Regions from separate parts of the Paenibacillus xylanilyticus genome, predicted to be linked through region 2. Evidence: riboswitches for the same ligand, from Rfam matches in the RefSeq annotation. Region 2 holds a riboswitch; the other holds the start of a gene.
What was found. Region 2 has a riboswitch for cyclic di-AMP ahead of F4V51_RS17290 (3D domain-containing protein). Riboswitches for the same ligand answer to the same signal wherever they lie in the genome.
Positions count from the first base shown of each region.

Region 1: linked by a shared signal. The riboswitch ahead of F4V51_RS06640 (hypothetical protein) and the one ahead of F4V51_RS17290 (3D domain-containing protein) in region 2 are both predicted to bind cyclic di-AMP.

Region 1 covers NZ_CP044310.1:1,496,496-1,500,772, reverse strand. Annotated here, with positions in the region: gene F4V51_RS06650 (Nramp family divalent metal transporter) at 1-130, shown strand, start outside; gene F4V51_RS06645 (HAD family hydrolase) at 295-978, opposite strand; gene F4V51_RS06640 (hypothetical protein) at 1,149-1,544, opposite strand; cyclic di-AMP (ydaO/yuaA leader) riboswitch at 1,663-1,835, opposite strand; gene F4V51_RS06635 (glutathione peroxidase) at 2,204-2,680, shown strand; tRNA gene F4V51_RS06630 (tRNA-Leu) at 2,820-2,902, opposite strand; gene F4V51_RS06625 (urease accessory protein UreF) at 3,327-4,028, shown strand.
Region 2 covers NZ_CP044310.1:3,929,190-3,933,466, forward strand. Annotated here, with positions in the region: gene F4V51_RS17280 (prenylated flavin chaperone LpdD) at 91-432, opposite strand; gene F4V51_RS17285 (polysaccharide deacetylase family protein) at 584-1,375, shown strand; gene F4V51_RS17290 (3D domain-containing protein) at 1,495-2,169, opposite strand; cyclic di-AMP (ydaO/yuaA leader) riboswitch at 2,172-2,371, opposite strand; gene F4V51_RS17295 (amino acid ABC transporter ATP-binding protein) at 2,635-3,360, opposite strand; gene F4V51_RS17300 (ABC transporter substrate-binding protein/permease) at 3,347-4,277, opposite strand, start outside.

The sequences.
Region 1 (4,277 bases), 2.4 Mb from region 2:
TACGAGTGACAAAAAAAGCATGGGCGCATTCGCCAACAAACTGTGGCTCAAAGTCGTCTCTTGGATCATCGCTGCCGTAATTGTGGTTCTGAACGTTTATCTGATTATCCAAACCATCATGCTGTTTTAATCTATATATGCGCTAAAACCGTCTCCCTCTTACTATAGATTTATAAAAAAAGGCTGATCCCTCCTCAAGAATATACTTGAAGGGATCAGCCTTTTAGCTTTGCCGTACACTTGCCTTGTCCTTTATTTAATGACACGAAAGTCATCTTTTTTTAATTTTATCCACTAACCCTCAGAAGGCACAAGCAGTGGAATAAGCTGTTCCAACGCTTCGATGGTCCAGTCTGCACGCTCTTGGCCCTCCAGCTCAGGCTGAAATCGTCCATAGCCCTGCAAAATCCGAATCGTTCGCATCCCCAGCTTCTTGGCAGGAATGATATCGTTATCAATCCGATCCCCAATCATGACTGCTTCCTCGGGTTCACATCCCGCCTGCTTCAAAGCCACAGCATAGAGTTCCGGATCCGGCTTCGATACACCTTCTTCTGCCGAACATGCCAGTACATCCACGTACTTCCGCAGACCGTAGCTCTCCAGGCGCTCAGCTGTCCCTGGACTCTGATTGGCAATAATGCCAATTCGATAATGGTGTGACAATTCCTTCAACACCGCGTCAGCAGAAGCGAAGGGCTTCTCCAGTTCCTTCCGGAACTTCAACTTCTCCTGGATCTTCTCCCTATGACGTTCATCGCTGATCAGCGTTCGAATGGCTACCCTCATGGGCCACTGCTCATAATTTCGGTAACAGGAGGCAAATATCTCTCGCACTTCCTCTATTTTCACCGGATAACCAAGCAAGCAGGCTTCTTTTACAAACTGCCCTATAATATCATCTACCGGCTCCCATTCGTCCACCAGCGTATCTCCTACATCAAAGAACAACCATTTTAACCCCCGTACATCCGGCACGCCTATTCCTCCTTGTTAGCCATGAACGCAATCTCTACATCAGCAATGTACATTAATGCTCAAATAAAAAAGAAGACCCACCATCAAGCATGAGTCTCCTCAGAATTCCGTTTTTCCACAAGTTCAATTATAACAGGCACCTTACACCGGATCAATCGGCAGCTATCACATTAACCATTAAGCAAGAAGCCAACTTCTCCATTAAGAGAATACACAATACGGTCAGCTCCCATCCCGCGGTAAATGCCTTTGGGGTGACTCTGTTCCGTGATCACACATAGTGATTTGGAGGTCCAGGAACGGCAGATCTGCAGGTAGCGGCAGGTCAGGTTCAAACTGTTCTCGAAAATAAAAACGTTGCCTACGCTCGACTGCGGTAGAAACCACTTCTGAGCTTCAGCTGTATTCATGCGAATGACGTTCTCCACTCCGATTCTGCGGAGCTTCCGTTCTTCCCCTGCACTGTTGGTCAGAACGGCAAACGGCATTTTTTTGTACATCAACAGCTTGATAAACTTGCGGCCCGCTTCATTCGGTGCTGTTACTAAAATCATCTCATTATCCATCGTTCGTTCCTCCCTTGGCGTGAAAAGACAACAAAAAAGAAGCGTGGGGGACCAAGGCCTCCCGAACGCTTCTTGAATAACCCATGACAAAAACGCCATGAATATGCGTACGGCTTGTTGCCTCTCCCTTTAACGCTTACGAGGTTAGCTGACGGATTCGGGCGCGAGAGTCGCCCTATTTCCGGCTTGCACCGAAAAATTCACCCCATGGATCAGCTGCAATGACAGCCATTCCGATTGGTTCCCCCGTTTCCCACCCATGAATGAATGGAAACTCAGCGATTAAAACATCGTTCCTGTTTCATATATTGACCAGAGCGATATTATCGTTTGTTTCGTTGTTCATGTTAAGTTTAATTGAATTAGAAATTACGATATGAATCATACACCCGCGACATGTTAGTGTAAAGTACGATCAGATCACCGAATGGACGAATTTAAGGCATTACATATCAATGATATCGCTTACAACCTATCCATTCTCCATCCATCTCTGTGAAGCTCGCTAATTCTCGTCCTTATGAAAAACGGTTGTAATTTTAGATATCTGTAAGTCAACATAGGAATTCAGTCAATTAGTTTTGCATTATCTAATTGTAAGCAATATAATATAACTATAGGAATCATTAACCCATTATACGATATGGAGGCGACTGATCATGTCCGTTTATGACTACAAAGTCAATACCCTTCGGGGCCAGGAAGTCGAGATGTCCGATTATCGCAACAAGGTGCTGCTGATTGTTAATACGGCGAGCAAATGTGGTCTGACCCCGCAATTTGAAGGCTTACAGGAACTCTATAACAAATTCAAAGACCGACAGTTTGAAGTACTGGGCTTCCCAAGTAACCAATTCGCTCAGGAAAAGGGATCTTCCGATGATATTGCAGAGTTCTGCCAGATGAATTACGGTGTAAGCTTCCCTATGTTTGAGAAAATTGATGTCAATGGCTCAAGCGCTCATCCTCTATTCCAGCACCTGACAACAGAGGCACCGGGACTGCTCGGATCCAAAGCCATCAAGTGGAACTTTACCAAATTCCTTGTTGATCAGAACGGACGCGTTGTGAAGCGTTATGCTCCAAAAACAACTCCTGATCAAATTGAGGCTGATATTGAGAAACTTCTGAAATAGATCTACATGGAGAGGCCATCATCAACAGGGAACCAGAGAAAGTCCGGTTCTGTGTGAATGGCCTTTCTTTATGTTGTTCCAAACGCAAAAAAAAGAGGCTTTCCATATTCGGAAAACCTCTTCTTGTCGTACATTATGATGCGGTCGAGAGGACTCGAACCTCCACGGGCATACGCCCACTACCCCCTCAAGATAGCGTGTCTGCCATTCCACCACGACCGCATGTCGTAAATAATCGGCAACAAAATTGATTATACAGGATCACATTATAAAAGTAAAGCACTTTTATTAAAACTACTTTTGCACCTGTGTTTTTCCTCCAAATATCGGTTTTTATCGTCATGATCTTTTAACTGCCGCATACATTAAATTTCAAATCTTTTATACATCTTCATTTTCAATTTGAGCTCTTCATGAGAAAACATATCATATACATAACATTATTTTTATGTGGTTAACTATTTTCAGTCATATAATGTAACATTTAAATATAATTAAAACTTAAAAACAAGAAACCATTGACAGAATACGGATATTTATGTGATTATATATATCATATAATTCGGATTTTAAACATAAAAGCATTCGGAAATCAATATTAATGTTATATAATATAACATTTTACGAACATAGGAGGCGAAAGACCGTGAACCGTGGGAATAAGCTGCTCGATTATGTCAAACTGCTTGATTCCTCCATTCATGTCGGAGGTTTTACCCATTCATTTGGTATGGATGTACACATTGCTGAAGGCAGCATCCGAAATGCCGATGATCTGGAGTCCTTCATGCGCTGCCAGCTGCATCCCAGTATCGTTCGACTTGAGGGCATGGCGATTAAAGGTATCTACAGCGCAACAGATCATAATGACACATGGCGAACAGCACTCATTGACAAGTTGGTTCACGTTCAGCGGACTCCTTCTGATCAAAGGGAGCAAGCTGCTGCCATGGGTAAAAGACTGATCAAGCTGGCCCGGGCTCTCCACCCTTGGATTGAATTCAGCCAGCTCGAACACACCCTTGCCAAATACGAGTCTGTAGGCTGCCTCTCTACTGTTCACGCCTGGATTAACCACTACCTCGATATCCCCGTCGAGGAAGCGGTAATGGGTTACTTGCACTCAGCCATGAATGCATGCATAACCGAAGCTTCCAAAGTTCTCCCCATGCATAACAATACCACCCAGGAACTGCTGGTTCGCCTGGCCGCAGACCTGGAGCATGAATGGAACACCGTTAGCGCCTCCGCTGCGGATGGACCGGCACAGCCAACCTCCATGTCCATGAAATCGCTGTTCCCCAGCTTCCACATGCTTGGCGCAGGGCTGCATGCTTATCGCGCCTAATCTTACCGACTCCAAGCTCCCCTCATATTTCCCCAAACGAAAAAAGCACGCAGCAACCTCCTTGCTGACGTGCTTTTTCTTGTATGTCTATAGAACATCACGTTTTTACGTCATTATTTAATATTAATACACTATTTTTCATTGTTTCTAATTGTTACATGACGTAAATACGTATATAATGTAATGAACAGCTCGCATCTCCCACTATTATACACAGCCGAAGGCGGGTTGAAATACTTCTATGAGGGG
Region 2 (4,277 bases):
TATATAATCATACATACGTGGTAACCTTCATCCCGTTTCAATTTTACCAAAAAAAATCATAAAACACGATTCCGGCTTACCCAAAATCTACTATTTAATATCATTCGCCAGGGTTAAATGGTCTTCGAGCAGCTTCTCCGCCGTCTGTACGATCTCATCGATCTGTACACGTGTAATGGCGTCAAAATGAATCCCCATAATGACGGTTACGGTCACCTTAAGAGAATTTGCGGCCTTACGTGCAAGACGCTCACACAATTCCTGTTCCTTATGCCCTGGAATATGGACTGCCGTCCCCACCACGCGTTCTCTTTCCGGATAAAAGGTCGCCACAGCCCCTATATGAGCTTTCCCACCCGTGACCAAAAATATCTTATCTTCTCCAGCTTCAAAGACCTGCAAACGAACTGATTTCAAATCATACGTACTCATCCTAATCCACCCATCCTTTGTGTGTATATGTAATGGTGGAATTATGAGCTTATCGACTGAATTGGACAATGAAACTTCTCACATTTATGCATAATGAACCATCACCGCGGGCATACCAAAGAGAACGCAATTTGACAAGGGAGGCTATATCATGCGTATTCGCCTCATCGCATTCTCCATGTTGATCCTTATATTTATGAGTGGAAGCTATTTACCTGGACAAGTGCTGGCAAAAACCGATCCAGAGAGCATACCTGCTGCAGAGCCGGATTTATCTGAGGATGAACAGCTGACACTCGGTCAGCTCAGGCAGAAATATGCCGATACGTTCAAAACCAATGGGCCTTCAACCAGACAGGTAGCACTAACTTTTGATGATGTGCCTGATCCGCGCTTCACTCCACAGGTATTGGATATTTTAAAGAAATATAATGTAAAAGCAACCTTTTTTATTGTTGGCAACCGGGCAGAGAAACATCCCGACCTCGTCAGACGAATCGTTAGGGAAGGTCACATTGTTGGGAACCACAGTTACAACCACCCTGAATTCAGCAAGCTGTCTTTGAATGCTTTTCGCAAACAAATTCTACATACCGGCGACATTATTCGTAAACTGACCGGGTATACACCTAAAATGATTCGTCCTCCATACGGGGACATTAATGAGAAACAGCTGCAATGGGCCGCAAGACAGCAATACAGCATCGTCAACTGGAATGTGGATTCGCTGGATTGGAAAGGCCTCAGCAAAGAGGAAGTGAAGCAGAATGTTTTATCTGCAGTCAAGCCAGGCTCCATCATTCTTCAGCATGCGGGCGGAGGCGTGGGCTCCAATCTGTCCGGTACCATCGGAGCACTTCCGGAGATTATAGATGAACTGCGATGCAGGGGCTTCAATCTGGTGACTTTGGACGAAATGCTGCAATTGCCAAAAAGCAAATAATGGTTAGACGAAACAACACAAGTTATGAATTAACCATTTTGCGCGTGTTAATAAAGACAAAGGGTACCCTTATTTCACGTTAATCGTGAATAAAGGCACCCTTTTGCTGGCACTGATACTTATTTCAAGATATAAAGTTCAACATCCTGAAAACCGAATGTGCTCACTGACTTCTGGCTCCCAGGAATGAAAATATCAATTCGTTTTCCTTTGATCGCCCCGCCGATATCCCTGGCAGTAGCCACAAATGCCTGCTTAGGCAGCCCCGGATGGGAGTGACCTGTAACAAGAACCTTCGTACCCAATGGAATCACACTAGGGTCTACGGCAATTGTGCCGAGTTCAAGTGGATTGCCGAAGTAATCAACAGCACCCCATCCACCATTTTCGGAAGCGGCTGCAGAGTACGCTGTTGCTTTCACATCAATGGACTTACTGTAATCAAACGTTTTGCCCCAAGCTTGAACGACTTTATCGTCAGCATTCACATCAAGGCTAGCGGTCGTAATCGTTTTTGCACCCGTAGAGCTCTTCGCTGCTGGAGCAGCTGAGGCCGTGTTTGCTTTTCCAGGAATCGTAATTTTTAAACCACCATAAATGTTGTAAGGCGAAATATCACTGTTTGCTTTAACCAGTGTGTTCAGTCCAACTCCATATTGTTTCGATAAGGTATAGAAGGTATCCCCTTCTTTGGCCACGTGAACAGAATCAGCGTGAGCTGGAACGGCCTGAATGAGCATTGCTGCTGTCAGCAGGGCTGCTGCTGTTTTGGCTATAGTTCTCTTCTTAATCATGGTCTTCCTCCCTCATTGTGCCTGCGAAGTTAGTTGTCGGATTCGGATGGAGGAAACCACCCTATAGGTCTCTGTTACATTCGTCTTGCGTTATGTACCCCTAATTCACCCCAAGCAGCGTGCTTATCAATCTTCCCCTCCACGGTCTGCATCGTTACATCCTCCACACTTCCTCCTCAGGAAGTTTCGGCAGGAACAATATATCACAATTTTGTAACCAGGGACCGTAGTAAATGTTACCAACTGTTTTAAACAACACATAATGCTGCTTAGAAATAAGGATTTTTCTTATTAAAGAGCGATCAAGCAGCTATGGAACGATGACAGAAAAGTTACTTTTACAACAATGGATACTTATCCATGCACAAAAAACAACCCTGCAAACGTGACGTGAGCAAGGTTGTTTGATTTCGTTTTTTGTTCGTTCTTATTCATGCGGTTTACTGACTGGATCATGCTCAAAGGCTATGACAAGACTTTACCGAGGAAGTCACGCGTACGTGGATGCTTAGGCTGACCAAATACTTCATCTGGTGTCCCCTCTTCCACAATGACACCGCCATCCATAAAGATGATGCGATCACCGACTTCACGGGCGAAGCCCATCTCGTGGGTAACGATAACCATAGTCATGCCGCCTTCAGCCAGGCGTTTCATAACGTCGAGCACTTCACCAACCATTTCAGGGTCAAGTGCAGATGTCGGCTCGTCAAACAGCATCACATGCGGCTGCATCGCAAGCGCTCTGGCAATAGCAATCCGCTGCTTCTGTCCACCAGACAGCTGACTCGGATAAGCATCTTTTTTATCCAACAGCCCCACGGTTTTAAGCAAGTCTGCGGCAATCTGCTTGGCTTCCTGTGCAGACTGTTTTTTGACTTTAATCGGGGCAATGGTAATGTTTTGCTCCACAGTTTTATGCGGAAACAGATTAAAGTGCTGGAACACCATCCCCATTTTCTCCCGCGTTGCATTAATGTTGTGTTTGGGATCCGTGATCGATACGCCTTCGAAATTAATCTCACCTGAAGTAGGCTGCTCCAACAGGTTAAGACAGCGCAGGAAGGTACTTTTGCCTGATCCTGAAGGACCAATCACAACAACGACCTCGCCCTTGCCAATTGAGACATCTATGCCTTTTAGTACTTCGTTTTTGTCGTAGGATTTGTGTAATTGTCTAACGTCTATCACTTGCACTCAACTTCCTTTCCAGTCGACCCAGCAGCTTGGACAAAATAAATGTCAATACAAAGTATATGGCTGCTGCAATAAGGAACGGATTCATTCCTTGGTACGTAATGTTTTTGACTACACTTGCCTGATACATGATATCAACCATACCAATGACCGAGATAATGGAAGATTCCTTGATGATCGTTACGAATTCATTACCGATAGCAGGCAGCACAGCTTTGAAGGCCTGTGGCAAAATAATAAATCTCATGGCCGCGGCTCTACCCATCCCAAGCGAACGGGCTGCTTCCAGTTGACCGCGGTCAACGCCTTGAATCCCTGCACGGAAGATCTCTGCAAGGTAAGCACCACTATTGATGGAAAGAGTTAAGATACCCGCCTGAAGAGGCGAGAACGTAATACCAAATGTCAAGGCAAGACCATAATAAATAATCATCAATTGAACCAGCATCGGCGTACCACGAATGACTTCTACATAAGCCGTACCAATCCACCGCAAAATTGCTGTATCATGCATTCGGAACAGGCAAATGATCAAACCAATGATTACCCCGAAGATTACACCAAGTGCAGACAATAAGAGGGTATAACCCACGCCCGTAGCATAGAAGCTTTTGTACTGCCAGAATACTTCAAAAATATTTGGCGATGCGACCTCACGGTCTGCCATCAATTGACTGGCTTCCGTTACCATCTGATCAATTTTATTTTCACTCTTCAATCGTTCAAGCGTACCATTAACGGCATTAAGCAACTCCGTATTGCCTTTGCGAATCCCGATCGCTGCTGCTACTTGCTCTTCGTCCGGAACCGCAGGAGCAAGTCCAATCATATCGTCCAGGTAGCCTGCGGCAACCGTATCTTCTACGATTGCAGCGTTGATCCGCTTCGTCTGAAGTTGAAGCACAATGTCC